3 regions of the Marinicauda sp. Alg238-R41 genome follow, and region 1 is predicted to be linked to each of the others. Evidence: predicted binding sites of a transcription regulator. Region 1 holds the regulator's gene; each other region holds the start of a gene.
The links. Region 1 encodes LexA, which represses DNA repair genes until DNA is damaged. Its sites were predicted from a motif close to ATGTTCCNCTTGTGTTCC; they were not measured.
Positions count from the first base shown of each region.

Region 1 (10,203 bases):
CGAGGCGGTCGCGGTGGAGGCCCGGCTCGGCTGGCGCGTTGTGCTGATCGATGCGGCGAACGATCCCCAGGTGCCCGGTTTCGAACAGGCCCGCGCCGGTCTGCGTGCCGAGCTGGCGCTCGATCAGGCCGAGCAGCTGGTTCTGGACAAGATTTTCGAACTCGATGAAGCCCGCGCCGGCGGCATGGCGCTCGACCAGGCCGGGGCGCAGGCCGGCATTCCGGTGGAGTATTTCGACTTCGTGTCGCAGTCGGGCGTGACGGCCGATGGCGTCCGGGTCAGGAGCCTTGCCGATAACGAGGAAATTCTGACCGCCGCGTTCGAGTTTCCCGCAGGGTTCGAGACCGATCCCACCGAGTATGGCGAGAACGGGTATTTCGTGCTGCGCGTCGATGCGGTCGAACCCGCGCGCGTCCCCGATCTGGCCGAGGTCCGCGAGCGCGCGGAGACGCTGTGGCGCTTCCGCACGGTTGACGAGCGGCTGCAGGAACGCGCTGACGAGGCGATGACGCGGCTTGAAGCGGGCGAGGACCTGAACGCGATTGCCGACTCCTTTGGCGAGGGCGCGCGAGTGGAAACCGCGACACTGCGCCGGTCCGAAACGGCCGGGCCGTTCAATCAGGACCTGGTTCGCCGCGCCTTCGCGGCCGGCGAGAACGAGGTGTTCGAGGCGCGTGCGGGCGATCAGCGGACCCGGGCCGTGGCCCGCGTGAGCGAGATCATGCCCCCGGCCAGCCTGGACCCCACGGACGAGACACGCACCGACATCGCCGCCGGTCTTGAAAGCGATCTGTCCCAGCTGATCCGGACCCACCTGCTGACAACGTATGAGATCGAACGCAACCCCACCCTGATCGATCAGGCTCTGGGCCGCTCGAACGCCAACCCGTAACGCGCGGAACCACGCCTCATGTCCGCATTCACGCCTGACCTGGCCACGGCGCGCAGCCTTCTCGCCCAGGGCAAGCCGGTCCTGCTGACCGCGCGCCGCGTGGACGATCTGGAGACGCCGGTCTCCGCCTACCTCAAGCTGGCGGGTGCCGGCGCCGGTACGAACAGCTTCCTGCTGGAAAGCGTCGAGGGCGGCGCCTATCGCGGCCGCTACTCGGCCATCGGGATCGATCCGGACCTGATCTGGCGCTGCCGGGACGGCAAGGCCGAGCTGGCCCGGGCCCCCGCGCCCGGTCAGCAGCCCTACGAGTTCGTCGCTCAGGACGTCCCCGTGCTGGACTCGCTCAAGGCGCTCATCGACGAGTCCCGCCTGGACATGCCGAGCGGGCTGGCCCCGCTCTCGGCCGGGCTGTTCGGCTATCTCGGCTACGACATGGTGCGCCATGTCGAAACCCTGCCCGGTCACGCCGATCCCGATCCGCTGCAGACGCCCGAAGCCACGCTGATGCGGCCGCGCGTCATGGTCGTGTTCGATGCGCTCGCGCAGGAAATCATGGCCGCCGCGCCGATCCGGCCGCGCGACGGTGTGTCGCCGGAGGAGTCCATCGAGGCGGCGACCCGGCGCATCGAGGCGGTGTTCGACCGTCTGGACTCCCCTTCGCCCGGCCACCGCCAGGGCGAACGCCGCGACGAAGAGCCGAGCGCACAGTCGAACACCTCTGACGCCGCGTTTCACGAGCGCGTCCAGCGTGCGCGCGACTACATCCGCGCCGGGGATATCTTCCAGGTCGTTCCCAGCCAGCGCTTCTCGGCGCCATACACCCTGCCGCCCTTTGCGCTCTACCGGTCGCTGCGCCGGACCAACCCCTCCCCGTTTCTCTACTACTTCGATCTGGGTAATTTCCAGATCGTGGGGTCCAGCCCGGAAATCCTGGTCCGGCTGCGCGACGGGATCGTCACGATGCGCCCGATCGCCGGGACGCGTCCGCGCGGTTCGACGCCGGAGAGCGATGCGCGCTACGAGCGCGACCTGCTCGCCGACCCCAAGGAGCGGGCCGAACATCTGATGCTGTTGGATCTCGGGAGAAATGACGTGGGCCGCGTCTGCCTTCCTGGTTCGGTAACGGTTACCGACAGGGAGATAATCGAGAGATACAGTCAGGTCATGCACCTGGTTTCCAATGTCGAAGGCCGTTTGGCCGACGGCGAGGATGCGGTTTCAGCCCTCTTTGCCGGCTTCCCCGCAGGTACGGTTTCTGGCGCCCCCAAGGTCCGGGCGATGGAAATCATTGATGAACTGGAGCCCCACCGCCGCGGCATTTATGCCGGCGCAGTGGGGTATTTCGGCGCGGGCGGCGGTCTCGACACCTGCATTGCCCTGCGGACGGCCATCGTGAAGAACGGCCAGATGCATGTGCAGGCAGGCGGCGGCGTCGTGCTGGATTCCGATCCCGAACTCGAGCGTCAGGAATCGGTCAACAAGGCCCGTGCCCTGTTCCGGGCCGCTGCGGAAGCCTGGCGCTTCGCCTAGCTTTCCCGAGCGGCGAGATCTCGGATGGTCACCAGTTGAACACCTTCACGGGCGGCGCGGGCGCCCAGCCCTTCCAGCGCAGCAAGGGTCACGCTGTGCGGATGGCCGATGGCAATCGCCGATCCGGTCTCGCGCGCACGGGAAAGCGCGTCCGAAAGCGCTGAATCGATTGCTTCTTCGTCGATCTCATGGTCGAGAAAGACATCGCGGCGATAGGCCCTCAGCCCGGCTTGCGCAGCCCGGTCGCCGGCCACGCTTTCACTGCTGGTGAGCGAGTCCACAAAAACCAGACCCTGCCCCGAAAGCGGCGCGAAGAGCGCATCCATGGCCGCAGCGTCCGAGGTCAGCCGGCTGCCCATATGGTTATTGAATCCGGTTGCGCCCGGCACGCGGGCCAGCGCCCAGCGGACCCGTTCGCCGATCTGCTCGGCTGTCAGATGGCGCGCCAGCGCATGCGGCCCAGGATCGTCCAGACCAACCGGCTCCATGGGCAGATGAAGGAAAACATCCTTTCCCGCCGCCCGAGCCGCCAATGCCAGCTCCGGGGTCGCGTCTGCATAGGGCAGGAAGGCGAGTGTCAGTGGGATATCAAGCGCCAGCAGGCGTTCGGTCGCCATGCGGTCGAGCCCCACATCGTCGATGATGATGGCGAGTGTCGGAGTCTGAAGGAACGCATCCCCGGCATCCTGAACTGTCGTCACAGTTCCATCGAAACTCGAAGTATATTCGGTAGGTATCGGTACTATTTCGTGATTAGCAATTCGCGCGACTGAGCTTGTCGCCGTTTGCGCATCACCAGACACAGCAAGGCCGCCCAGGCTGTCTTCTAGCCGCATGACCGCGCCCTCCGCGCCGGCCTGGAAGGCCAGGCCGGAACAGATCAGGAGGCCCGCGGCGATTGCCGCGCCCAGATGTGGCGCAAAGGCAGCGGTCTGAGTCATGAACGCTGCATAGCGTGAGTCGGCCAGCTTGGCGCGGGGCGGCGCCTCGCCTAACTTCGCCCCTCGTTCACTGGAAGGGTCGGCCACGTCTCATGCTCCTGCTCATCGACAATTACGACAGCTTCACCTTCAACCTGGTCCATTATTTCCAGCAGTTGGGAAGCCAGGTGCGGGTGGTTCGTAATGACGCGATCAGCGTTAACGAGGCCTTTGCCATGTCGCCGTCCGCGGTGGTGATCTCGCCGGGTCCCTGCGATCCTGACCGCGCCGGGATCTGCCTCGATCTGATCCGCAACGCCTCGGAAACACTTCCAATATTCGGTGTGTGCCTCGGCCATCAGGCGATCGGGCAGGTCTTTGGCGGCAAGGTCGTCCAGGCGCGTGAAATCATGCACGGCAAGACCAGCGAAATCGAGCACGAGGGTGCCGGCGTGTTCCATGAACTGCCTCGTCCGCTCCTGGGCACGCGCTACCACTCTCTCGCAGTCGAGCTGTCAGCCGACAGTCCGCTCAAGGTGACCGCGCGTACGGCCGACGGCGAGATCATGGGGCTGTCTCACCCGACGCGGCCGATCCACGGGGTTCAATTCCATCCCGAGAGCATCGCCTCGCAGAGCGGTCACCAGATTCTGGCCAATTTCCTGACGCTTGCCGGGCTGCCGGCTGCCATTCCGGCATGAGCCGGCTGTCTCCCGCCATACAGGCCCTGGCCGCCGGCCGCGCGCCGGACCGGTCTGCCCTGGAGGCAGCCTTCAATGCTCTGATGGACGGTGAGGCCGATCCGGTCGAGATAGGCGGTTTGCTGATCGGGCTTGCTGCCGTCGGAGAGACACCCGAAGCCCTGATCGTCGGCGCCGAGGCTATGCGGTCACGCATGACGCCGGTGCACGCGCCTGAAGACGCCATCGACACCTGCGGAACGGGCGGCGATGCGCGCGGCACCTGGAATATCTCGACTGCGGCCGCCCTTGTCGCAGCCGGCGCTGGCGCCACCGTCGCCAAGCACGGCAACAAGGCGGCATCCTCCAAATCCGGCTCGGCGGAGGTCCTCGAAGCTATCGGCGTGAATATCTTCGCCTCGGTGCCATCGGTGGAGAAGGCCCTGCGCGAGGCCCGTGTCGGTTTCCTCTTCGCGCAGGCCCATCACGGTGCCGTGCGCCATGTCGGACCGGCCCGCAAGACACTTGCAGTACGTACGATTTTCAATCTGCTGGGTCCGTTGTCCAATCCGGCCGGCGCGAGGCGTCAACTTCTCGGGGTTTTCGATGAACGCTGGCTGGAGCCCATGGCCGAAGCTCTACGCGGACTCGGCGCCGAGCGTGCCTGGATCGTGCACGGCAGTGACGGGCTCGACGAATTGACCACAACAGGTGAGAGCCTTGTGGCCGAACTCACGCCGACAGGGCAGATACGCCGGTTCACAGTGACCCCTGAGGATGCCGGTCTGAGACGGGCCTCGCTCGATGAGCTCAAAGGCGGCGATCCTCAGCACAATGCCCAGGCGCTGCGCCGTCTGCTCGATGGCGAGACCGGGGCCTATCGCGATATCGTGCTGCTGAACGCGGCGGCTGCGCTGATCCTCGCCGGAAAAGCAGAGAACCTGGCCGAGGGAGCTGCGCTCGCTGCGCGCTCGATCGATGAGGGCCAAGCGAGAGGCGCTCTGCAGACGCTAAGTGATGTGACTCACGAGGAAACCCGATGAGCGATGTGCTGACCCGAATTGAAGCGTACAAGCGCGAGGATGTCCGCAACCGCGAGACTGACCGGCCGTTTGAGGCCGTCTGCGTCGCTGCAGAGCTGGCGCCGCCGGTTCGCGGCTTCGCCTCGGCGCTTGAATTGGCCTCTCGCAATGGCCGCCCGTCGCTGATTGCCGAGGTCAAGAAAGCAAGCCCATCCAAGGGTTTGATCCGCGAGGACTTCGATCCGCCCGCACTTGCCAGAGCCTATCAGGCCGGCGGTGCGACCTGTCTCTCTGTGCTGACGGATACGCCCAGCTTCCAGGGCGAGGATGCCTACCTCCAGGCCGCGCGAGACGCTGTCTCCCTGCCGGTCCTGCGCAAGGACTTCATGTACACGCGCTGGCAGATTGCCGAATCGCGCGCACTCGGCGCCGATTGCATTCTCGTCATCCTGTCCGCGGTCGACGATGACACGGCGCGCACCCTTATGGATGAGGCCGCCAGATGGGGCATGGACGCGCTTGTCGAGGTTCACGACCGCGCGGAAATGGAACGCGCCAATCAGCTCGGCGCCACTCTGGTGGGCGTGAACAACCGCAATCTGCGCACCTTCGAGACGCGTCTGGAGACATTCGAATCGCTCGCGCCGCACGCGCCGACGCAGGCCCTCTTGGTGGCCGAGAGCGGCATCTTCACGCCGGACGATGTCTCGCGGGTCGCCTCGGCCGGGGCGCGGGCGCTTCTGGTCGGTGAAAGCCTTATGCGGCAGGACGACGTCACCCAAGCGACTCGCCAGCTCCTCGGCTAGCCCTCCGCGTCCGCCACGCGGCTTGACGCCTGCATGGAACAGGCATAGAACATTCGGCATAACTTCCGCTTTTGTTCCAGCCGCAGGGGGACGTCCATGCTCACCAAGAAGCAGCACGAGCTTTTGGTTTTCATCCATAAGCGTTTGAGCCGCGATGGTGTCTCGCCCTCGTTCGACGAAATGAAGGAAGCCCTTAATCTGGCTTCGAAATCCGGCGTTCACCGCCTGGTGAGCGCGCTGGAGGAGCGCGGCTTCATTCGTCGGCTCCCCCACCGTGCGCGCGCCCTCGAAGTTCTCAAAATGCCGGAAATGACCGGGTCCCGTCCCGACACTGCACCCGGCAACGTCGTTCAGGCCGATTTCGGACGATCGGACCGCGGCAGTCAGACCTCGGAAGTCCCCGTTCTGGGACGTATTGCGGCTGGTGTGCCGATCGAAGCGATTCAACACGAAACCGATCGCCTCCCCGTCCCTCCCGACATGCTTTCGGGAGGCGAGCACTTCGCGCTTGAGGTCAGCGGCGATTCGATGATCGACGCCGGCATTCTCGACGGCGATGTCGTGGTGATCCGGCGGTGCGATACCGCCGGCAGCGGCGAGATCGTCGTGGCGCTAGTGGACGATCAGGAAGCAACGCTCAAACGCCTTCGCAAGAAGGGCAATTCCATTGCGCTTGAGGCGGCGAACCCGGCTTATGAAACGCGTATTTTCGGTCCGGACCGCGTTCGCGTGCAGGGCCGGCTCGTCGGCTTGATCCGTCGTTATCACTAGAGCCTTGAATGCCAGGCGCTCGGGCCGGGAGGCTAGCCGTCCGGCCGCGGCGTCCAGGGACGTAAGCCCCGCGCCGTATTCGCACCCTGAAAGCGGATGACCTGACCGTCACGGATCCAGAATTCGGTCGAGCCCAGGCGCGAGCGTTCGCGGCTGTCGAAAACGAACGCCGCGCAACGCCGCGTCAGCCACGGTGAGACGGTCACATCGATCACGATGATATCGGCGCGCGCGCAATCGTCTTCCAGCGCCTGTGCACTGTTCGGAAAGGCCAGGACCAGCCCATCCACGGTCTGGCCCGTGCAGCCAAGAGCGTCACAGCGCAAATCCGCTCCCGCCGGCGCGGTATTGGTTTCGCCGACACGCTGAAGAAACACGCGCGCATCGAACCGCCCTCGCCGCCGGTCATTGGTCTGCCATTGCCTGTCCTCGCCCTCGGCGTCGGGGTTTTCCGGCGCGTAGCGCGCGATTGCCGCGCCGCTTTCCGTGATCAGCATGTCGGGTGCCGTTGCACTGCTCCAGACCGAGAATCCGGCCGCGATCAGCACAGCACCCGCAGGACGAACCGCGCCACGGCCTATGGTCAGCAGCGCGAACCCGAGACCGTAGAGCGCCACCGTCAAGCCAGGCGCCGCGCTGACCGCGATAGCGGCCCCCTCGCGCGTCGCAGCGGCGTTGGCCACCCACATCACGACGCGGAGTCCGGCGTCCATCAGTGCAAGCGGCCCGGCTTCCAGTCCGACCGGCATCAGCAAGAGCGACGCCACGCCCCAGGGCATCACCCAGAAGGTGAAGACCGGCATCGCGGCCAGATTGGCCAGGAAGCCGTATGCCGCCAGGCGTTGGAAGTGGAAGGCCGCGAAGGCGCCGGTCGCCATGCCGGCGACCAGGGATGTGGCGGCAAGTCCCGCAAATCCGTTCCAGGCGCGCGCTACCCAGCCGGGTGGCTGCATCGGCGCCCGGCGCAGCCGCGTCCACAAATCGAAGACCGCGATCAAGGCCGCCACCGCAGCGAAACTCATCTGGAAACCCGGTTCGATCACGCTTTCCGGTGCCATCACCAAGATAATGAGCGCCGCGAGGGAAAGGGACCGGAAGGAAAAGGCGCGCCGGTCGAGCATGACGCCGAACAGAACCACGGCGGTCATGATGAAGGCCCGCTGTGTGGAAACCGATGCGCCCGAAACGACGAGGTAGGCGAGCGCGGCTGTGAGCGCGATCAGCGCCGCGGGTTTGCGTGGATCGTAGGCTCTGGCAAACGGCACGATGGCTGCGAAAGCGAACCGCGCGGCAAAATAGATCCCGCCGGCCACCAACGCCATGTGCAGTCCCGAAATGGCGAGGATATGTCCAAGGCCTGACACCCGTAGGGCATCTGCCTGGGCCTGGGAGACGCCGGACCTGTCTCCGGTGAGGAGCGCTGCCGCCAGGCCGCCTGTGTCCTCGCCGCCCATATCACGGATGCGCTCGGCGAGGCGCCAGCGCCATCGCACGAAATCGCGCACAGCCCGGTCGCTCGTCTCGCCCGACAGGATCGCTTCAGGTGGAGCAATCGCAAACCCTGTAAGGCCGATCGCGTCGAACCAGGCGGCACGAGCCGGATCGTAACCGCCCGGGGCGGCCGGGCCTCCCGGTGGAGCCAGCACGGCATTGACGCGGACCAAGTCACCGGGTTCCAGCTCCCCCAGCCGGGTCCGGATGCGAACCCGGTGGGGCGGCGTCTCGCTGCCCTCCATGTCGGTGACGCGAAGAATGAGCCGCTCGCGTGTGCCCGATCGCTCGACGCGCTCAATCCATCCCTCCAGAACGTGCGCGCGTTCCCGGCCGTGGTCCGCGCCGGACGCAAAGCTCTGCGCGTGCCATTGAGCCAGCGCGAACCCGGTGAGCGTCAATGCCAGAAGAATGAGTGCAACCAGACCGCGCGGGTGGCGGTGCATGCGTGCGGCCAACACCGTGATCAGGATCGCGATCACAACCGCCAGCCCCGGTGTCTGGGGCGGTGGCTCGCTTCGAAGCGCGAAATAGGCTGCCGCGCCGGCGCCGATGGCCACCGGCGCCCACAGGATGAGACGGCGTGGATCGGGTGCATCAAAGGCGGTTTTTGCCCAACCGAGCAGAGCGCGCCGCGTGCGACACCGCATGGGCGTCACGGCCCGGTCCACCACCTGAAGAAGGGTCATTGCGCGCCCTGCCCGCAAAAGAGTTCACTGGAAGACTATCTCTTTTTGAGGCCGGCGTGCTAATGATCGCGCCCACCTCGCAGCGCAGCAAGATTTCGCACGTGCAGAATTCAACTCAGGTCATTACCCGTTTCGCCCCCTCGCCCACCGGCTTTCTCCACATTGGCGGGGCGCGCACCGCATTGTTCTGTTCCTTGTTTGCCCGCCACCACGGCGGCCAGTTCAAACTGAGGATCGAGGACACGGACCGCGCCCGGTCTACCGACGAAGCCGTCGAGGCCATTCTGGAAGGGCTTACCTGGCTGGGCCTGAACTGGGACGGAGACGTCGTTTCCCAGTTCGAGCGCGCAGACCGCCACCGTGCCGTGGCGACCGAGCTGCTGCAGACTGGCAAGGCATTCAAGTGTTACTGCACGCCCGAAGAGGTCGAGAGCTTGCGGGAGACGGCCTTCGCGGAAGGCCGGGCCCTGCGCTCTCCCTGGCGCGACCGCGATCCGTCGGAGGCGCCTGACGGGGCCGCCTTCGTTGTTCGCTTTCGCGCACCGGAGGACGGCGTCGAGATCGAGGATGCCGTCCAGGGCGATGTCAGCTGGGCCGCCAAGGAGTTCGACGATCTCATCCTTCTGCGCAATGATGGCGGGCCGACCTACAATCTCGCGGTTGTGGTCGATGACCACGATATGGGCGTGACGCATATCATCCGCGGCGACGACCACCTGACCAATGCCGCGCGCCAGACGCAAATCTACCAGGCGCTGGGCTGGGATGTGCCGGTTTTCGCGCATATCCCACTCATCCACGGTCCAGACGGCAAGAAGCTCTCCAAGCGTCACGGCGCACTCGGCGTCGAAGCCTACAGGGACATGGGCTATCTGCCCGAGGGCCTGCGCAACTATCTGCTTCGCCTGGGCTGGGCCAAGGGTGACCAGGAACTCTTCACCGACGAGGAGATGGTCGAGGCCTTCGATCTCGACGGATTGAACAAGGCTCCCGCCCGGCTCGACTTCGACAAGATGGCCAGCGTGAACGCCTTTCACATGAAGCGGGCTGACGATGCGCGCCTGGCCGATCTGTTCTGGGATGCTATCGCGGGGCGTGAAGACCTGCGTACCGATGACACGGCACGCGCCTGGGTCTTCAAGGCCATGGGCACGATCAAGGATCGCGCCAAGACGCTGGCCGAGATCGAGGATCAGACCGCGTTTCTCTTGCGCCCGCGTCCCTTCAAGCTTGAAGGAAAGCAGGCCAAGGCGCTGAACGACGAGGCACGCGAGCGCCTGTCCCGGCTGCGCGATGTTCTCGCCGGCCAGGCCGACTGGAGTGAAGCGGGGCTGGACGCCCGTCTGAAGAGCTTTGCCGAGGAAGAAGCGGTCGGATTCGGCAAGGTCGGCATGCCGCTGCG
Region 1 is NZ_CAMZOJ010000003.1:248,792-258,994, reverse strand. Features, by position in the region: gene PGP17_RS13210 (peptidylprolyl isomerase) at 1-892, shown strand, start outside; gene trpE (anthranilate synthase component I) at 911-2,422, shown strand; gene PGP17_RS13200 (divergent polysaccharide deacetylase family protein) at 2,419-3,363, opposite strand; gene PGP17_RS13195 (anthranilate synthase component II) at 3,456-4,043, shown strand; gene trpD (anthranilate phosphoribosyltransferase) at 4,040-5,065, shown strand; gene trpC (indole-3-glycerol phosphate synthase TrpC) at 5,062-5,850, shown strand; gene lexA (transcriptional repressor LexA) at 5,947-6,621, shown strand; gene PGP17_RS13175 (ComEC/Rec2 family competence protein) at 6,654-8,801, opposite strand; gene gltX (glutamate--tRNA ligase) at 8,864-10,203, shown strand, end outside.

Region 2 (10,203 bases), on a different contig from region 1:
TCCTACGGCAGTTGAAGAGCTGATTGAATTCGCGTAGAGCGAGCGCGCTTGTCCGGGCATCAAACGTGCAGTCATCGTCGTGAAAAGCGGCCGCACTCAACATTGATAGACGTGTTTAGGGGGGCATGGCGATTACCGCGTTGGTCGAATTTGCAATCGCTATAATACGGGATTGAACGATGCGAAAAATTGAACGTATTGACCGACACTTCCTGATCGTCGCCAGCACCCTTGTCGGTCTTGTCCTTGCAGTTTGGCTTCGATTGCCGCTGCGCCCCGACATGATGATAAACGTGGACGAGCTAATACCGCTGGCCGTATCTCAATCGATGACGGTGCTTGGCAAGCTCGATCCGAACTGGGCCCATGCTGATCTACCGGAATATTTTCGTTACGATCAATACAATTTCTATTTATACAATATCATATCCCATATAAACATAAATATCGGAGGCTATTTTCACGTTGAGCCTATAACTAGTCTTCGAATTTCTAACGTTGTATTTCAAGTTATCGCGATTGCTCTCGTTTTTGATGGGGCTCGGAGATACGGCTTCTCGATTTTCGCGAACACGGTTCTCGTACTCTCCATGGTGGTCGCCCCGACATGGGTTCACGATGCATTGATGGCGCGCCCCGAGAGCCTTCTGTATCTTATGACAGGGCTCGCATTCTGGATATCGTCGCTCTCGCTCGGACTGTTGATTCGCGTTATTCTTGTTTCATTGGTTCTTGGCGCCGGAGCTGCCGTGAAGGTGACCTATCCGATCGTCGGCGTTGCCGGCGCACTAGGTATCGCCATGCTTGCCTGGCCAGGCTGGAAGAAGGCGGCGCTGGCTGGATTGGCTGCGCCGATTGCCGTAGTGGCGGGCTTCATCGCATCCGCGCCATACGCCATCGCAAATTTCGATATATTTTTTAATGGCTTGGTTGCCCTGTCCACGCAATATGGTTCGGCTCACCCGCCCCATTCACATCCTGACCCTTGGCCGTTAACCTATTTCTTCTGGATTTCGCGCTTCTTCCTTGAGTTGTACTGGCCGTGGCTCATTCTAGTTGTCGCAGGTCTTATACTTGGAAATAATCGTGAGCGAATTGCAATCGCATGTCTTGTGGCGCCATTCGCTCTACTTGTTCTGTATTTCTCAACAAAGACAGTTTTCTTCGAGCGCAATTTTGCGCACGCGATGCCTCTGCTGTTCATTGCAAGCGCGCTATCTTTTGGAACGGTATGCCGTCGCCTTCCCAGCCAACTCATCGGACTCGCTCTGGTCTTGATCGTTTCGCCTGGGCTCTTTTGGTCGATGCAAATCTCTCAGGCGGCCTACTATGAAAGCGCGACGCGCGGCGACTTCGTCCGGTCACACGGTCTTGAAGGCTTTCAGCTGCTTCCTACGAGCCATACGCTGGTATTGGCGCCTCCGCCAGCCTGCGGGGAAATAGCTGTCATGGAATTGGATAACGCCTATGCGCGCCGCTACGATTTGTTGCTTCGCGATCAAGGTTTCAGCCGTGTCGCCTTCTATAAGGGACCGTTCAACGATCTCGCATCGAGCACGCTGCAGTCTTATCTCGGCTACTCAATGGGGTTCTATGCGAAGCCGTGCGAAGGGACATAACCATGGGTCTTCGGCCTAAGGGGTGAGAGAAGACAATGGTGAGGAGGCAAACCGCTTGCGGAGGGCTGAGCGAGCGCTAACGGCATGCCACTCATGTCGACGAGCCCGGGCCAGCTCGCGCCACACGGGGACTAAGCGCTGCAATAGAGAGGAAGTGGGGGCTTCTGTTGCCAGGCGCCCCCGAACCCCGCCTGACCTTGCTAGAGGACAGGACTTAACAAGCGAGTTGCTCGCGCTGCGTTACGCAGCGAGGGCGAACTCTTCAGCAGTGTTGTCGTTGGCAACTACTGTAAACGGGCTGGTAACGAAGCCCATTCGGGCGAACGCTACGTCTTTAGCCATCCGTCGATCCTAATTCGGCCCCTCACACACCGCGCAACGCCGCGGAAGAGAAATTGGTGGAGCCGCCGGGATTCGCACCCGGGTCCGGTCTGGTTATTACACGCGCATTTATCGCCATAGTCTCCGAAGAGACACATGTAACATAAGCTCATTCGGCCGGAGTTTAAAGAGATGGTTCGCCACATCGCTGCAGCCGGGCTGGCGCTTCTGGCGGTATTGATCGGTCTTTGCGTGCTGGCGACCGCGCTGGGGGCAATGCTCGCCTCGCCTGGAGCCCGGCCTGCCTCGCCCGGCAATTGTGAACTGATCGGCGTACAGCGCGTCATGTTGCACACCGAGATCGTGCTGCCGGCAGACGCCTTTGATCCTGACTCGCCCGTACGCGCGCTCTTTCCCGAGGCCAACGGCTACGCCATCGGCTGGGGAGACCGGCGCGCCTATCCTGGAGCGCTGACAGTCGGCCAGGCGGTGACCGCGCTTGTCTGGCCCACGCCCTCCGTGCTGCACGTTCACGCGCTGGACCACCCGCCGCTGGAAGGGCGGCAAGGTGTGACGGTTGCGGTCTCGCGGCAGGGCCTGGAAGCGCTTGTCCGGGAGATCGAGGCGGCCTTCGTCCCGGGTGAGGCGGGTCGTCCGATTCATGCCGGACGCGGCAAGCGCGGCCCGCGAAGCGTGTTCGCGCAGGCGAGGCCCAGCTATCATCTCCTGCGTACCTGCAATGTGTGGACCGGCGCGAGACTGCGCGCCGCCGGCGCCCCCGTCGGGGCGCCGGCGGTGCATCTGCTCCCGTGGACGTTGACCGGCGAGCTCAATGTCCGAGCCCAGGCGGGCTGCCCCGGGCGTTCCTAGTCGACGGATCTGGAAGCGCTGCTGCGCAGAAGGCGCGCTTACCCCATCACGAAGGCGTTGAGCTTGTTGCCGTCCGGGTCGCGGAAATAGCCGGCATAAAAGCCGTCATCGCCACGCGGTCCGGGTGCGCCTTCGTCCTTTGCGCCCATCTCGATGGCTGCATTGTAGATCTCGTCAACATGCGCCTTGTCGCGCGCGGCAAGAGCGACCATCACGCCATTGCCGACCGTGGCGGGCTTTCCGTCATACGGCTTGGTCAGGCCGATGCCCGCTCCGCCGCCCGGCTTGCCCCAGGCGATGAAGGTGTCGAATTCCATCATCCGCCCCGTATCGAGCAGCCCGCAAAGCCGGTCGTAGAACTTGGCCGCGCGCTCCAGATCATTCGTACCAAGGGTCACATAACCAATCATCGAGAGTTCTCCTTATGTTCTGATTTTGTCACCATGTTCCCGCTTCGCCGAGCGCGCAAGTAAAATCTCGATGACATCGCCGGACCGTCCCCGCACGCTTGGCTGCTGCGAGGTCCGGCTCAATCGGGTGGTCTCGTCGCGTGTGATGGTGATGGTAGTCGTGGTAGTAGGAGTCGCGTTCGCACTTTCGGCGGGGACCTCGCCGGACCGAATCGGGCAGACTGACGCGCCCAGGACGCGCTTCACGGGAGGACATCATGGCCATCGCAGAGACGCATGCCGACACGGGCTCGCCGCTCGAGCACGCCTATCTCGACCTCCTGCGCGACATCCTGGCCAACGGCACGGATACGACCGATCGCACGGGCACAGGGACGCGGTCGGTCTTCGGCCGCCAGATCCGCGCCGACCTGTCTGACGGTTTCCCGCTGCTGACGACCAAGAAGGTCCACTTCAAGTCGGTCGCCGTGGAGTTGCTCTGGTTCGTGAAGGGCTTGACCAACGTGACGTGGCTGCAGGAACGCGGTGTCACGATATGGGACGAGTGGGCCGACGAGAACGGCGAACTCGGCCCGGTCTACGGAAAACAATGGCGCCGCTGGACGGGGCCGGATGGTCAGGAAATCGATCAGCTCGCCAATGTGCTCGATCAGATCCGCAGGACGCCGGACTCACGGCGCCTCATCGTTTCGGCGTGGAACCCGGCGGACGTCCCGTCGATGGCGCTTCCGCCCTGCCACTCCATGTTCCAGTTTTATGTGGCCGACGGGCGCCTGTCGCTGCAGCTCTATCAACGCAGCGCGGACATGTTCCTCGGCGTGCCGTTCAACATCGCCAGCTATGCTCTCCTGCTGGCCATGGTCGCGCAGGTGACCGGCTATGAGCCGGGCGAATTCGTTCACACGTTTGGCGATGCTCACATCTATTCAAATCACATGGATCAGGTGAACGAGCAGCTTTCGCGGCCGCCACGAGCGCTGCCGACCCTGTCGCTCAATCCGGCCATCACCGACCTCTTCGCCTTCGAATACGAGGACATCGCAATCCAGGACTATGACCCGCACCCCCGGATCGCTGCACCGGTGGCGGTGTGATGACCGACCCAGTCAAGCTCGTGCATGTGGTCGCGCGCGCACGTAACGGGGTGATAGGCCTAGACGGAGAGCTTCCGTGGCGCCTCAAATCGGATCTGAAACAGTTCAAGCAGGTTACGCTAGGCAAACCGGTCGTGATGGGCCGCAAGACCTGGGAGAGCCTGCCGCGCAAGCCGCTACCGGGCCGACCTAACCTAGTGGTCAGCCGCTCCCTGGCATCGGCAGAGGGCGCAGAGGTCTTCGACAATCCCTGGCATGCGCTGGAGGCCGCACGTGCCGCGGCGCTGCAGGCGGGCGTCGACGAGGTCTGTATCATTGGCGGAGCGCAGCTCTATTCTCTCACACTGGAACGCACCGACCGCTTGTACCTGACCGAGGTCGAGCTGGAGCCGAATGGCGGAACGGTCTATCCCGACCTTGATGGCTCGGAGTGGACGGAGGTGTACCGCGAACGGTTCGAGGCCGGGCCGGAGGATGATGCCCCGTTCACGCTCACCATCCTGGACCGGGTGCGGCAAACCGGTCGCGCACAGCCGGACTGACCGGTTTTACTTGAACCGGCGTGTCGCGCCGTCCACATACAACCGTGATGTGACTTTCACACTTCAAGGGACAATCGGGGAGAGTGCATGCCCTGGAATGACAATACCGGTGGCGGTAGCAACGGGCCCTGGGGCTCGGGCGGCCGCAAGAATGACAATAACCCGTGGGGCCGCGGGCCAGGCGGAAATCGCGGACGCGGTCCTGCCGGCGAACCGGATCTCGAGGATCTGATCCGTCAGCTGCAGGACAGGCTCAAGGGGCTGTTCGGCGGCGGCAAGGGCGGTAAAGGCGGCAAGGGCGGCGGTCTCGTCGGTCTGATCGTGATCGGCGTGGCGCTGCTCGCCGTGATCGTCGCGTCGGTCTACCAGATCGGACCGGGTGAAGCAGGGGTCGTCACACGCTTCGGCGACTACTCGCGCACGACCGGGTCCGGTTTGCGCTTCAAGCTGCCCTATCCGATCGAGACGGTCGAAATCGTCGATGTGGAACAGATTCGTACGGTCACGATTGGTGAAACGCCAGCCGAGGGGCTGATGGTCACGCGCGACGAGAATATCGTCGATCTGTCTTTCACGGTTCAGTGGCAAGTTGATCCGGCCAATGTCCAGGCCTTTGTCTTCAACGTGCGGGACCCCGCCAGCATGGTTCAGACCGTGGCCGAAAGCGCGATGCGCGAAGTCGTCGGCACCTCCGATCTGCAACCGATCATCGGTGCGGGCCGGGGCGAAGTCGCCGATCGCGCAGACCAGATCATGCAGGAAACGTTCGATCTCTATGCGTCGGGTATCCGCATCGTCGGCTTGCAGCTTCAGGAAGCTGCCCCGCCGGGCGACGTGATCGCGGCCTTCCAGGACGTGATCTCGGCCGAACAGGACGCAGAGCGCAATGCGCTGGAAGCCACGGCCTATGCCAACCAGATCGTGCCTGAAGCGCGCGGTACGGCAGTGGGGCTGCTGGAAGAGGCGCGAGGCTACCGCGATCAGGTGATTGCGGTCTCTCAAGGCCAGGCCGACCGGTTCGATGCGATCTACGAAGAGTACCGTCAGGCGCCCGATGTCACACGCCGAAGGATGTTTCTGGAAACGATGGAGCGTGTGCTCGGACGTTCCGAACTCATCATTCTCGATCAGCAGGGAGAAGGCAACGGGGCGGTCCCCTACCTGCCGCTTGACCAGCTGGGTCGAAACCGCGGGGCTCGGACCACCGCCCAGGGTTCAGGACAGGGAGGCTAAGCCATGCGTATTGTTGGAATCGGATTTCTGATCCTGATCGTCGCCGCATTGATCGGCGTGTTTACCGCCACTTACACAGTGAGCGAAACCCAATCGGCCCTCGTGCTTCGCTTCGGCGATCCGGTGCGCACGATCAACGCTCAAGGTGAGGACGAGGCGGGGCTCCACTTCAAGCTCCCTTGGGAGGAAGTCACGCGGTTTGATCGCCGCAACGTCGAATTCGACATGCGGCCTCAGCAGCTCCAGGCCGGAGACCAGGAAAGGCTCGAGGTCGATGCCTTCCTTCGCTACCGGATCGTGGATCCGCGGCGGTTTTACGAATCGGTGCGGACAGAGGCTGTTGCCCGGGGACGTCTGAGCTCGATCATGGAGGACGCCCTGCGCGCCGTTGTCGGTTCGATCCCGTCCCAGGACGTCATTTCCGGCCAGCGCGCGGCCCTTATGGACCGGGTGGAGAGCATGGTCAGCGCGTCTGTCCAGCGTGCCAATCTGGGCATTGAGGTCATCGATGTGCGGATTCTGCGCGCAGACCTGCCCGATGAGGTCGAAGAGCGGGTGTTCCAGCGCATGCGCTCCGAGCGTCAGCAGGAAGCCGCCCGGATTCGGGCCGAAGGCGAGGAGCGGGCCCGGGAGATCCGCGCCGGTGCGGACCGCGAAAGCACCGTCATCCTGGCCAATGCCCGCGCGGAAGCGGATCGCATTCGCGGTGAAGGCGACGCTCAGCGCAACCGAATCTACGCTCAATCCTATGGCCAGGACCAGGAATTCTTCGCCTTCTACCGGTCCATGGAGGCCTATGAGAACGCGCTGCGTGACGGGACTCCCATCATCCTTCCGCCGGATTCGGAGTTCTTCCGTTACTTCCGCAATGAAAGCGGAACGTCGAACTAGTAATCGATGTCAAAGCAGTAAAACGGCCCGCGTTCTGATCGGCGCGGGCCGTTTCATATCGGGAATTGAGTTCGTGCCGTCGCTGGCTGCCGTCTTGCGGCCAGCGGGGGGGACGGATACACCCGGATCGTGATTGCCTGCCGCTCTAGCGAAGGAGACGCCGATGCGCGCCCTGTTCGCCGCTCTTGTTCTTTGTGCCGTCTCGGCGGCCGCCCATGCGCAGCCGCGCGAGGGCTTCGCCGATCTCGCCGAGGCGTTGTCACCGTCCGTGGTCAACATTTCGGCCGTGCAGCGCATGACCGAGAACGATGCGATGCCGACCTTCCCTCCCGGATCGCCGCTGGAGCGCTTCAACGACCTGCTGGGCGACGGACCGCGAATCGCGAACTCGCTCGGGTCTGGTTTCGTCATTCGTGCAGAAGGCGTGGTCGTCACGAACAACCATGTGATCGAAGATGCGGACGAGGTGGAGGTGACCTTCCCTGACGGACGCACCTATCCGACTGATATCGTCGGCCGGGACCCGGCCACCGACCTCGCAGTCCTGCGCATTCAGTCGCAGGATCGTTTCCAGCCCGTTCCCTGGGGCGATAGCGACGCGGCGCGTGTCGGCGACTGGGTGGTCGCGATCGGTAACCCGTTCGGCTTCGGGGGCTCGCTGACAGCCGGTGTGATCTCGGCGCGCGGGCGTGAGATTGGCGGGCGGTACGACGACTATCTGCAGACCGACGTGGCGATCAACCAGGGCAATTCCGGCGGTCCGCTGTTCAATATGGACGGCCAGGTTGTCGGCGTGAACACCGCGATTTTCACCCCCACCGGCGCGAGCGTGGGGATCAGCTTTTCCATTCCCTCCAACATCGCGACCGTCGTGGTCGACCAGTTGCTCGAGTATGGCGAAACGCGCCGCGGGTGGATCGGTGTGAACGTGCAACCGGTGACACCGGACATGGCGCGGGCGATGAACCTAGCCAGTCCGCGCGGTGCCATCGTGAGCCGTGTGGAGCAGGGCGGACCGGCCGATGAAGGCGGGCTCCGCCGCGGCGACGTGATCCTGGCTTTCAACGGCGAGCCGGTTCCCGACGATCGCCGGCTTCCGCGCATCGTTGCAGAGACGGCGGTCGGTACGCGAGCGGCTGTCGATATTCTGCGCCGCGGTGAGGCGATGACACTGACCGTCGAGATTGCGCGTCTGGAAGAAGAGATCGCCGCAACCGGAACGCCGCAGGGCGGCACGCCGGATGAGGCCGAGAGCGAGCCGAGCTTCTTCGGCCTGGCGGTTACGCCGCTGACCGACCCCCTGCGCCGGCGCTACAATGTCCACCCGGACGCGGAAGGCCTGCTGATCACGCAGGTGGACCCGAACAGCGATGCGGCTGGAAAAGTGCGCGAGGGCGATGTCATCGAGGAGATCGCCTGGACCCCGGTCAGCGATGTCGTCGAGGCGCGCCAGGTCGCCGAGCAGGCCTCCGGCGGGGGAGAAGAGCCGGTCCTGTTCACGATCAACCGTGCCGGCCAGTTCATCTTCCAGACGATTCGCCAGTAAGCGGTCGCGGTGGTCGCGGCGCCAGACATCCTGTTCCTGGCCGGCCCTACGGCTTCGGGCAAGACCGCGCTCAGCCTGCACGCGGCCGGGCGCCTGGACGCGGAAATCATCAACGCCGATTCCATGCAAGTGTATGACCGGCTTGCGATTCTGTCCGCTCGCCCTGATCGCGCGGAGATGGCGGGGATTGCCCATCACCTGTTCGGCGAGGTGGACCCGGCTGTGCGCTGCTCGGTTGGCGAGTGGAGCCGCCGGGCGCTGGCGCGCCTGGAGGCGGTGAAAGCGCGTGGAAAGCGTGCGATCTTCGTGGGAGGAACCGGTCTGTATTTCAAGGCTCTAACCGAGGGACTTGCGCCGACGCCGGAGATTTCGGCCCGCGTGCGCGATGCGGTGAATGCTTTAGTCGCGGCGCGCGGAGTTGAGGCATTGCGTGAAGAGGCGATGCGCCATGACCCGGTGGCGGCAAGCCGGGTTGAGCCGGGCGACCGCCAGCGCCTGCAGCGCATCGTGGAAATCGGCCGGGAGACCGGGCAGGCGCTGAGCGCGCTGCAGGCCGATACCGTGCCGCTCCTGGCGCAAGACCGCTGGCGCGGTGTCGTGATTTCTCCTGATCGTGAAACGCTTTACCAGAGAATTGAAACCCGCTTCGACGCCATGATGGCCGCCGGGGCGCTGGCGGAGGCCGAGGCGATTTTCCGCCTGGAGCTGGATCGCGACCTGCCGGCCATGAAAGCGGTGGGCCTGCCGCCGCTTCTCGACCATCTGGCCGGCGAGCTGACGCTGGCGGAGGCGGTGGAGACCGCGAAGCGGGATTCGCGCCGGTATGCGAAGCGGCAATACACGTGGTTTGCCAACCAGCATCCAGGCCGGGCGCGCATTTCCAGCCTTGACCCGGACGATCAGAGAAATGAGCTTAACCGCTTTATAGACAAGGAGTTTGGGCTTTGACCGACGCGCTCTACGAAGCCGATATCGACCTCGAGCCGATCCGGTCGCGCCATGTGGCTATCATCGGGTACGGCAATCACGGCCGGTCGCATGCGCTGAACATGCGCGACATGGGGGTGGAGCGGATTTCGATTGCGCTGCGGCCCGGGTCCGCCTCGATTGCGAAGGCGCAAGCTGATGGATTCACTGTGGTTTCCATCGAAGAGGCGGCGCGCGAAGCCGATGTGCTGTCGCTGCTGGCCGCGGATGAGGCGCACGGTCAGATCTGGGACGACCATATCGCAGAAAATCGCAAGCCAGGACAAGCACTTATCCTGTGTCATGGCTTCTCGATCGAGTATGGCGTGCTCCGGCCCCCGGCCGATTGCGACGTCATCCTGGCGGCGGCCAAGGGGCCAGGCGGGGCGGTGCGCTCCAGCTTTGAAAAGGGTGGAGGACTTGTTGGTTTCTGGGCAGTAACCCCGGGATCGAGCACCACTGCCGAACCATTAGCCAAGGCCTATCTCAATGCAATCGGATGCGGTCGAGCCGGTATTTTCCCATCCAGCTTCCGCGAAGAGGCCCTGGCCGACATTTTAGGCGAGCAGGCCGTCCTGGTCGGCGGAATGTGCGCGCTCGCCCGCACCGGGTTCGAGCGCCTGACCGCGGCCGGAATCGGACCGCGCATGGCCTACATCGATACGGTCCACGAGTTGAAGTATATCGCCGAACTTATCCACGATCGCGGAA
Region 2 is NZ_CAMZOJ010000002.1:511,231-521,433, forward strand. Features, by position in the region: gene PGP17_RS10995 (hypothetical protein) at 180-1,619, shown strand; RNA gene ssrA (transfer-messenger RNA) at 1,773-2,133, opposite strand; gene PGP17_RS11005 (DUF2459 domain-containing protein) at 2,133-2,810, shown strand; gene PGP17_RS11010 (VOC family protein) at 2,849-3,220, opposite strand; gene PGP17_RS11015 (thymidylate synthase) at 3,478-4,314, shown strand; gene PGP17_RS11020 (dihydrofolate reductase) at 4,314-4,856, shown strand; gene hflK (FtsH protease activity modulator HflK) at 4,944-6,089, shown strand; gene hflC (protease modulator HflC) at 6,093-6,980, shown strand; gene PGP17_RS11035 (Do family serine endopeptidase) at 7,144-8,526, shown strand; gene miaA (tRNA (adenosine(37)-N6)-dimethylallyltransferase MiaA) at 8,536-9,474, shown strand; gene ilvC (ketol-acid reductoisomerase) at 9,471-10,203, shown strand, end outside.
Region 2: the regulator LexA is predicted to act here: its motif matches at 3,235-3,252, upstream of PGP17_RS11010 (VOC family protein).

Region 3 (10,203 bases), on a different contig from region 1:
ACTGGCGCAGCCCGTCTTCGTAGGTGAAGGTGATTTTGTCCTTCGTGCCGAACAGCACAATCTTGCGGAAAGCCTCCGGCAGATCGCGCCACGGGGTGAACATCGAGGCGTCGAAATGATCGGCGAGCGCGTCCAGCGTCTGCTGGTAGAGCTTGGACGTGGCCCGGTTCCAGGGCGCGATGGCGCCATCGTAAAGCGATTTCTCGCGGTCGGGGACGACCATCTCCTCGTCGAATTTCAGGTTCTGACCGAGACCGTCGCAGGCCGGGCAGGCCCCGAAAGGGTTGTTGAAGGAGAAGAGGCGCGGTTCGATCTCTTCGATCGTGAAGCCGGACACCGGGCAGGCGAACTTCTCGGAAAAGATCATCCGCTCGCCGGTCTGCCAGCTTTGTGCTCCCCCGCTTGCGGGGGAGCTGTCAACGGAGCTGACTGAGGGGGTTTTGGCGCCATCGCCCCCTCCGCCGGCTTCGCCGGCACCTCCCCCGCGAGCAGGGGAGGACATCGCCGGCGCAGCAAACTCGGCTGCGGCGAGGCCGTCGGCCAGACGCAGCGCGGTTTCGAGCGAGTCCGCGAGGCGCTGTTCGAGCCCTTCCTTGATGACGATACGGTCCACCACGACGTCGATATCGTGCTTGTATTTCTTGTCGAGCTCGGGCGCGTCTTCCAGCGCATAGAACTCGCCATTGACCTTGACCCGCTGGAAGCCCTGCTTGAGCAGTTCGGCGAATTCCTTGCGGTATTCGCCCTTGCGCCCGCGCACGATGGGCGCGAGCAAATAGAGCTTTGCGCCTTCCTCGAGGGCCATCAGCCGGTCGACCATCTGGGACACGGTCTGGGCCGAGATCGGTTCGCCGGTGGCCGGCGAGTAGGGCGTGCCGACGCGGGCCCAGAGCAGGCGCATATAGTCGTAGATCTCGGTCACCGTGCCGACGGTGGAGCGCGGATTCTTCGAGGTCGTCTTCTGCTCGATGGAGATGGCCGGGGAGAGACCCTCGATGGAGTCCATGTCCGGCTTGCTCATCAGCTCCAGGAACTGGCGCGCATAGGCCGACAGGCTCTCGACATAACGTCTCTGCCCCTCGGCATAGATCGTATCGAAGGCGAGCGAGGACTTGCCCGAACCGGACAGGCCGGTAAACACGATCAGCCTGTCGCGGGGCAGATCGACGGACACGTCCTTGAGATTATGCTCGCGGGCGCCGCGAACGGAGATGTGCTTATGCGGATCGGACATCGGGCCTACAGGTCTCTCTTCGCGCGAAGTGACTTACTTAGGAAAGCGACACCTCTCTATCCACCTTGCATGTGTTTTGGTTCCGGCCGCCTCAGCGGAGGCGATGGACTCAGGGCCAAGAGTAAGGTGAACTCGGCAGGAATCGCCGCGCCTTGACGCGCGGAACATTATGTGAACAAATTTCAACAAGAACGCAAGCTCGACGGGATGGTAGAATGGCTGGAAGCGTAAACAAGGTAATCATTGTCGGGAATCTGGGCGCCGATCCGGAGATCCGGCGCCTCAATTCCGGCGATCCGGTGGTCAATATGCGTATCGCCACGTCGGAGCAGTGGCGAGACAAGCAGTCCGGCGAGCGGCGCGAGAAGACCGAATGGCACAATGTGGTGATCTTCAACGAGAACCTGGCCAAGGTCGCGGAGAATTATCTGAAAAAGGGCTCCAAGGTTTACGTGGAAGGCCAGCTCCAGACGCGTAAATGGACCGATCAGAGCGGCCAGGACCGCTATACGACCGAGGTCGTGCTGCAGAAATTCCGCGGCGAGCTCCAGATGCTGGATGGCCGTAGCGAAGGTGGCGGTGGCGGCCGCTCGGGCGGCTATGCGGCCGACGACCAGTCCGGCGGCAGCGGCGGCTATTCCGGCGGCGGCGGACAGCGCCAGGACCGCCCGCGCGAGGATTTCTCCTCCGACACGCTGGACGACGACATTCCGTTCTAGGGGCCGTTCCTGGGCACGCCCCCTGTAACGGTGCCGATCAGAAGCCTCCGCACGTGCGGGGGCTTCTTTTTTGCTGGGCGACCGATCCGGGAGGCTGACTGCGCCGCCGACCCCGATATGGCCCTGAGGCCGCCCTGGCTTCGCCCCTCTTGCGCGCCCTAGCGTCCGGTCACTCTGCCTCGCTCCATGAAAGCATCAGCGCCGCCAACAGCGCATAGAGTGCCAGCAGGCCGAAGCCCGGCGGGTCCGCGGCGAAACCGTCGCCGGCGAGCGGCAGTCCGATGGCGAAGGCGACGAACCAGGCTGCGAGTATGGCGCTGGTGACGATCCGCCGCCCATGCCGGGCCAGCCGCAGGCGCAGCCGGAGGGTGAGGGCGCGGCGCTTCGCCCGGGGCGGAAGGATGGTCATCTTTTCTCCTCCGTGTCCGGTCCCAGTGTCGAGGAAAGGCGCGACTTCGCGCGTTTGATCTGGGATTTCAGCGTGCCGACCGGTACGCGCAGCAATTTTGCCGCCTCGGCGTGGGTCAGCCCGGCGATGTCACACAATACCACGCCGCGCCGCTCGTCCGAACTCAGCCCCTCCAGCGCTCTGCGCATATCGATCGGCCAGTCCGGATCGGCGGCGGCCGGCGGCGGGACTTCGCCGCGCGCGCGGTCGAGAATGCGCAGATGCGCCCTGTGGCGGCGCGCATGCATGAGGAATTCCCGGTAGCCCACGGCGCAGAGCCAGGTCCGGAAGGTCGAGTGGCCGTCAAACCGGCCGATCCGCATGAAGGCCTTGATCAGAGCGGTCTGCGCGATGTCCTCGGCATCGTGACGATGCCGGGTCACCGAGGTCAGGAAATCGACCAGTGCGCCCTGGTGCCGGCGCACGAGCTCCTCGAAGGCGCCGGTATCGCCGGCGGCCTGGCAGAGCTGGACCAGCTTGGTGTCGCCGATCTGATGGAGCGGGTGCGCGGCCACGAGGCTTAGCTGTCGTCCATGTCCGGCAGCAGGACATGAAATGCAAGATGGGCGAGGCCGAGCAGCAGCGGCAGGCCGGTGACGAACAGCGCGAACAGCATGGCGCGCTGGTTTTCCATCAGCAGCGCCACGCCAATGCCGGGCGGCACCAGGGCGAGCAGCAGCAAGGCGCGCCGCAGATCGCGCTTCGGTCGCCGCGTGCCGGCGGCGATTGCCGCCAGCGCTTTCTGGTCGACCGGCTCGCAGCGTTCCACCATCAGCCGTACGACCCTCAACGCGGCCCGGCGTTTCAGCCAGGCGAAGAATTGCGCGCTGATCGGGATGGCGGCGACCAGGGCGGTCACCAGGATGGGGATGGACTTGGCCAGGATGTCGTCTTCCATGGCGGTGCTCCTTGAAGACCGGTTCCAGGGTTAGATGCAGGCAGGGTGGCGGCGGGATGAATCCTGCATCCAGATTTTTCATGTCATCCCGATTCCGTTCTGCCGGCATCTAAGCGGCGAAGAAGCATGGGGCCGATCCCGGCCGGTGCGGCGAAGAAAGGAATTTCCAGATGAAGATGTTGAGCCTGTCGGCGCTCGCCCTCATGGCGCTTGCTGCGCACAGCCCGGCCGCGGCCCAGGACGCGGTCCGGATCGAGGGCGTCACGGTGATCGACCCCGCCACCCGCGCGGTGATGACGGGACAGAGTGTGACCGTCGACGACGGGCTCATCGCCGCCATCGAGCCGAGCGCGGAGGCGGATGCGGCCTTCGACGGACGACGCATTGACGGGCAGGGGCGCTATCTCATCCCCGGTCTGATGGACATGCACGTCCACACCAATGTGTCCTTTGTCGCGGAAACGAGTTTCGCGCTGTTTCTCGCCCACGGGGTGACCGGCGTACGCGACATGGCCGGCGATTGCTGGGAGCCGCAGAGCGGGCCCTTCCTGTGCCGCGAGGACCTGTTGCGCTACGACGCGCAAATCCGTGCCGGCGAGATCCCGGGCCCGGATCTGCTCCGGCTCTCCAGCGCTTTCGTGCAGAGCAACCCGACCGGGCATCTGCCACCGGATCATGATCCGCTCTATACGCCTGCCACGGCCGAGGAGGGGCGGGCGCTGGTCGACTATCTGCACGCGCGCGGCGTCGATCTGATCAAGCTCTATCACGCGATTTCTTCCGCCGCCCTTGACGGCGTGATGCAGCGCGCGGGCGAGCTGGACCTGGAAGTCTCAGGCCATATTCCCTTTGTCGTTTCGGCCGGGGAGGCTTCGCGTCTCGGCATGCGCACGATCGAGCACGCCACCGATATCGTGACCGATTGCAGCGGGTTCGGCGAAACCTATCGCGCGCGGATCCGTGCCGTGCTCGCCGGCGAAGCGGAAGCCGAATGGCCGGACGATGCCGAGCGGCTGTCGCAGACCGTCGCGACTTTCGATCCGGACCGCTGCCAGGAACTGATGGCGGAGCTGGCGGAAAACGGCACCTATTTCGTGCCGACGCACGGGACGCGGGAGATGGATATGCGCGCCGGCGAGCCCGGGTATCGCGCCCATCCCGCCCGGATTTACCTGCTGGAACCGCATCTGCAGGAATGGGAGCGGGATCTGGACCGCACCGCCGGCGCGCCGGAGGAGGTCCGCAGCCATTATGGCGACTTCTACCGGCTGGGACTTCAGGTCACTGCGATCGCGCACGCAGCCGGAGTGCCGGTCATGCTCGGCACCGACGCCAACGACACGATGATTGTGCCGGGCATCAGCGTACACGAGGAGCTGGCGCGGCTGGTCGAGGCCGGGCTGAGCCCGATGGACGCGCTGCGGGCGGCGACGCACACACCGGCGCGCTATCTCGGACGGGAGGACCAGCTCGGCACGATCCGGGTCGGCGCTGAGGCCGATCTGCTTCTCCTGGCCGACGATCCGCTAGTCGAGATCGGCCATACGCGTGGCATCGAGGCGGTGATCAGCAATGGCCGGGTCTACGACCGGGCGGCGCTTGACGGGCTTCTGGCCGATGTGGAACGCCGGGTCGGCAGTCGCGGACAGGAATAGGGGCCGGTATGGGCCGGGCGGCGCGGGGCGTGACGCCTCGGCCCCCGGCTCGCCGATCCGCCGACCCGATAAAGCCCTGAGGCCGCCTTGGCTTCGCCCCTATTGCTGGCAAGCGTGCGCCCCTCATGCAGGTTTCAGGCAACAGGAGAATGGAATGGCGAGATGGTTGGCCGCGGCGATTGCGGCATTGGCTTTGACGGGCGCGATCACGGTGACGGCGGAGGGCAAGGTCCGGGCAGAGGGATTGCCCCCGGCGCCGGATGCGTTGAACGGCGTGCTGGAGCAATTCGATGTCGATGGCGCGGTGCTCGTGCGGCGCCTCTCGGACGGTGCGGAGTGGAGCGGAGGCGGAGCCCGCATCGATGAGCGCTTCGTGCCGGCCTCGACTTTCAAGATTCCCAACTCGCTGATCATTCTTGAGACCGGCATCGTGACCGATATCGAAGCCGACATCGTGGCCTGGGATGGGATCGAGCGCAGGCCCGGCTGGGATCAGGACCAGTCGTTGCGAACCGCTTTTCGTCGGTCTGCGGTCTGGGCCTATCAGGGCTGGACGCGGGAGATCGGCCACGCTGAGGAGCAGCGTCTTGTCTCGCTCTTCGGCTATGGCGACGAGTATATCGGTTCGCCGGACGAGGTGGATGTGTTCTGGCTGAGAGGGCCGCTGACCATCACGGTGCGCGAACAGGCCGGGTTTCTATCGCGGCTGCATGCGCGCACTCTGCCGGTTGAGGCAACGCACATGGAAACGGTGATCGGCCTTATGGAGGACGATCGCGGGGAAGGCTGGATCCTGCGCGGCAAGACCGGCTGGGCCAATCCGCAGGGTGGCGATCTTGGCTGGTATGTCGGGTGGCTCGAAGCGGGCGAGGAGACCTACGTCTTTGCCGTCAATTTCGACATGACCAATCCTGACGTGCAAAGCCCGCAGCGTCAGGAAATCGCCCGGGCCGCGCTGGAGGCTGTCGGCGCCTTCTAGCGTCTGCTTACGGCCTGAAAACCTCGACCGCCGCGCTGGTTTCGGTTCCGCCAGCCTGCGCGGCGCCGCCAATCGTGTAGATCGCGCCATCGAGCGCGACGGCGCCGAGGCCGTGGCGCGGCGTGGGCATGCGGGTCGCCTCGCGCCAGCGGTCTTCGCGCGTGTCATAGGCCCAGACCTGGTCATAGACCCCGCCTCCCTCACCAAACCATTCTCCACCGAAGGTGAAGATCGTCCCGTTCACCTGCGCGGCGGCGAGCCCGCCGGCCCCGCGCGGACCGGCTGCCGGGACGGGCAGGGGCGCCAGCGCCGACCATCGCCCGGCCCCCAGATCGAAGGCCTCGTGTACCGGCGTATTGCCACCGCTGACCGTGCGCCCGCCAATCACGTGAAGCACGCCGTTCACCAGGACGCTGGCGGCCGAATTGCGCGCGGTCGGCGCAGGCGTGGCCGGCTGCCAGTCTTCATGTCCGGCGCGCAGGACGATGTGAGCGTTCACATCCGCGTGGTCGGTCCAGCGCTGGTTCGCACCGGACTGGGGACGCCGGCCGGTGACCAGATGAATGCTGTCGCCCGATACGGCGCTGACCGTCTCGGCGAGCGGTTGGGCCATCGGCTCTTCCTCCTGCCAGCGGTCTCCGGCAGGGTCGTAGGACAGAATTTCGCGCCGCATCGACCAGAGGTCGCCGCCGTCTGACGTGAACCCGCCGATCGCCATCAATCGCCCGTTGAAGCCGATGAGCTGGGGGTGATGGATCGGCACCGGGAATGAGGCGTGCTCGCGCCATTCCGTATCGCCGGGCGCCCAGGAGAGGAACCGGTCGGATATGTTGATGGCGTCGGGACCGAGATCGGGCGTGAGACCGCCCAGCACGTAGATCCGACCGTCCAGAAGACCCGGATAGATTTCCTGGACCCGCAATGGCAGTCCGGGCGCCTCGCTCCATCCGGCGGGCGTGGTCTGGGCGCCGGCCCTGGTGCCTGGCAGGGTGCCGGGCAAAGCGGCCGAGGCGGCCAGGGCGGCGGTCGAAACGGCAAAGCCGCGGCGGGTGAGAAGGGGCATGATCGATCTCCGGCCTGACAACAAAAAAGGCCCGGCCATGATGGGCCGGGCCTTCTTCAAAAATCCAGTGCGCGAGTTATTGAGCCGCGCCGATTTCAGCACACAGGATGCGGGCACCCGCACCGCCAATGGGCTGGGATTCGTAGTCGTCGGGGGATTCGTGAATGACGACCGCGGAGCCGTCCGCGTCGAGGAGGGACGGCGCATCGGTCTGACCGCTCAGGCTGACCCGTGTCGTGTAGGCCTGGGCGCGCAGCGTGCCATCGTCACCGACCCAGATATTGGGCAGGTCCGCATTGTCCGGCCCGTCGGCGTTCAGGAGGCCGTGTTGGTTGCCGCTCGGATTGATGTGGCTGCCCGAGGACGTGAAGTCGTCGGCCGAGCAATCGGCAGTTTCGTGCAGGTGCGCGCCGTGCCAGCTGCCGCGAGCGTCCTCGCCGATGCCATCGGCTTCGATCTGGACCACAACGCCTTCCGGACCCTGGTGGAAGGTGACCATGCCGACTTCATTGCGGTCGCGGTCGATCAGCGTGGCGGTCGTCCGGTCCATCGAGACACCCATCCCGTCCTGGCCCGGGTCGGGCGCCGCCATCGTGTCGTCCTGAGCGACGTCGGCATCACGGGTCAGGGCTTCAGCTTCGCCCGACATGTCCTGGTTATCGCTCTGGGCGCTGGCATCGACGCTCTGGCCTTCGCCGCACGCCATGATGGCAAGGGCGCTGGTCGCAAGCAGGGCGGTGAGGGTAGTGCGGGACATGGTAGGCTCCTTGGAGTAAATGCAGGTCATATGTCTGCCCAACGCGGCAACCTGCGCGGAAGTTTCGTGACCTGGCCCGAAATGCTGACAGCAGGGCGCGTTTGCCGCAAGGCCTGCCTCTTGGTAGACCCTTTCCTTCAAGTTCCTGTCGTGATTCCGCGACGGGGCGAGACTGCTTCGCGTCCGCGCCCGTTTCGCGTGCTCACGTACCCTGACACTGACGATCAAGGATGACCCCGGCTTGAGCGATACACCGCCTGAAGATCCGGCTCTCGACAGCCCCGAGCCCATGCGCCCCGAAGGGCCTTCGGTGACCATCGAAGACGAGATGCGCCGAAGCTATCTCGATTACGCGATGAGCGTGATCGTGAGCCGCGCCATCCCCGACGCGCGCGACGGCCTGAAGCCGGTGCACCGCCGCATTCTCTGGTCGATGCACGAGCAGGGCTATACCCACGACAAGCAGTACCGCAAATCGGCGCGCGTCGTCGGTGACGTGATCGGTAAATACCACCCGCACGGCGACCAGGCCGTGTACGACGCGCTGGCGCGCATGGCCCAGGATTTCTCCATGGGCCTGGTGCTGCTCGACGGTCAGGGCAATTTCGGTTCGGTCGACGGCGATCCGCCGGCGGCCATGCGTTACACCGAAATCCGGATGGACAAGCCGGCCGAGGCGCTGCTGGCCGATATCGACAAGGACACGGTCGACTTCCAGGACAACTATGACGGATCGGAACATGAGCCGGTCGTCGTTCCGGCGCGCTTTCCCAACCTTCTGGTCAACGGCGCCGGCGGTATTGCCGTCGGCATGGCGACCAATATTCCGCCGCATAATCTGAACGAGGTCTGTGACGCGGCGCTGGCGCTGCTCGACAATCCAGACATTACCGATAGCGAGCTCATCGAAATCGTGCCCGGTCCGGACTTCCCGACCGGCGGCGAGATCCTCGGCCGCTCCGGCGCGCGCAAGGGCCTCATCGAAGGGCGCGGATCGGTCATCATCCGCGGCAAGTGTACGGTGGAGACCATTCGCAAGGACCGCGAAGCGATCCTCATTCACGAGATTCCCTTCCAGGTGAACAAGGCCTCGATGATCGAAAAGATCGCGGACCTGGTTCGCGAGAAGCGCATCGAGGGCATCTCCGACCTGCGCGACGAATCCGACCGCTCGGGCATGCGCGTCGTGATCGAGCTGAAGAAAGACGCCAACGCCGACGTCATCTTGAACCAGCTTTACCGGTGGAGCCCGTTGCAGGGCTCGTTCGGCATGAACATGCTCGCCCTGATCGGCGGCAAGCCGCAGCAGGCCAGCCTGAAGACCTTCCTTCAGACGTTCATTTCCTTCCGCAAGGAAGTGACGGCCCGGCGGGCGAAATTCGATCTGAAGAAGGCCCGCGACCGGGCCCATATCCTGATCGGCCTGGCCGTGGCCGTGGCCAATATCGACGAAATCATCCGCCTGATCCGCGCGGCGCCGGACCCGGCGACCGCCCGTGAGCAGCTGCGTGAACGCCGCTGGCCGGCGGCCGATATTGCGGCGCTGGTGGAACTGGTCGCCGATCCGCGCTCGGTCATCCGCGATGGTGAAATCCGGCTGACCGAAGAGCAGGCCAAGGCCATTCTGGACCTGCGCCTGAACCGCCTGACCGCGCTCGGCCGCGACGAGATCGGCGAAGAGGCCCAGAAGCTTGCCGAGCAGATCGCCGACCTTCTGGATATCCTGAAGAGCCCGCGGCGGATCGTCGAGATCATCCGCGAGGAGCTGAACGATTCCAAGGAGAAGTTCGGTGTGCCGCGCCGGACCGCCATCGTCGAGGGCGACCTCGAGATGGAGGACGAGGATCTCATCCCGCGCGAGGACATGGTCGTCACGCTGACCCATGGCGGCTATGTCAAACGCACGCCGCTGAGCCTGTACCGGGCGCAGCATCGCGGCGGGCGCGGCCGTGCGGGCATGGCGATGAAGGACGAGGACTTCGTGGCGACGCTGTTCGTGGCATCCACGCACGCCCCGCTGCTCTTCTTCACCTCCGACGGGATGGTCTACAAGACCAAGACCTGGCGCCTGCCCCAGGGCGCGCCGAATACGCGCGGCAAATACCTCACCAACATCCTGCCCTCGATCAATGAAGGGGCCTGGGTGACCTCGGTCATGGCGCTGCCCGAAGACGAGGACGAGTGGGGCAATTACGACGTGATGTTCGCGACGATCGAAGGCTCGGTCCGCCGCAACAAGCTGTCCGACTTCGTCCAGGTCAACCGCAACGGCAAGATCGCGATGAAGCTGGACGAGGGCTCCCGCATCCTCGATGTGCGTCTGTGCAACGAGAACCAGGACGTGCTTCTGGTGTCGTCGGCCGGCAAGGCGATCCGCTTCCCGGTGACCGATGTGCGCGTGTTCGCCGGCCGCTCGTCCACCGGCGTGCGCGGCATCCGGCTCAAGGGCG
Region 3 is NZ_CAMZOJ010000001.1:1,702,218-1,712,420, forward strand. Features, by position in the region: gene uvrA (excinuclease ABC subunit UvrA) at 1-1,234, opposite strand, end outside; gene ssb (single-stranded DNA-binding protein) at 1,450-1,953, shown strand; gene PGP17_RS08115 (hypothetical protein) at 2,123-2,362, opposite strand; gene PGP17_RS08120 (RNA polymerase sigma factor) at 2,359-2,916, opposite strand; gene PGP17_RS08125 (hypothetical protein) at 2,922-3,299, opposite strand; gene PGP17_RS08130 (amidohydrolase family protein) at 3,470-4,954, shown strand; gene PGP17_RS08135 (penicillin-binding transpeptidase domain-containing protein) at 5,109-5,933, shown strand; gene PGP17_RS08140 (Kelch repeat-containing protein) at 5,941-6,996, opposite strand; gene PGP17_RS08145 (superoxide dismutase family protein) at 7,073-7,753, opposite strand; gene gyrA (DNA gyrase subunit A) at 8,043-10,203, shown strand, end outside.
Region 3: the regulator LexA is predicted to act here: its motif matches at 1,396-1,413, upstream of uvrA (excinuclease ABC subunit UvrA).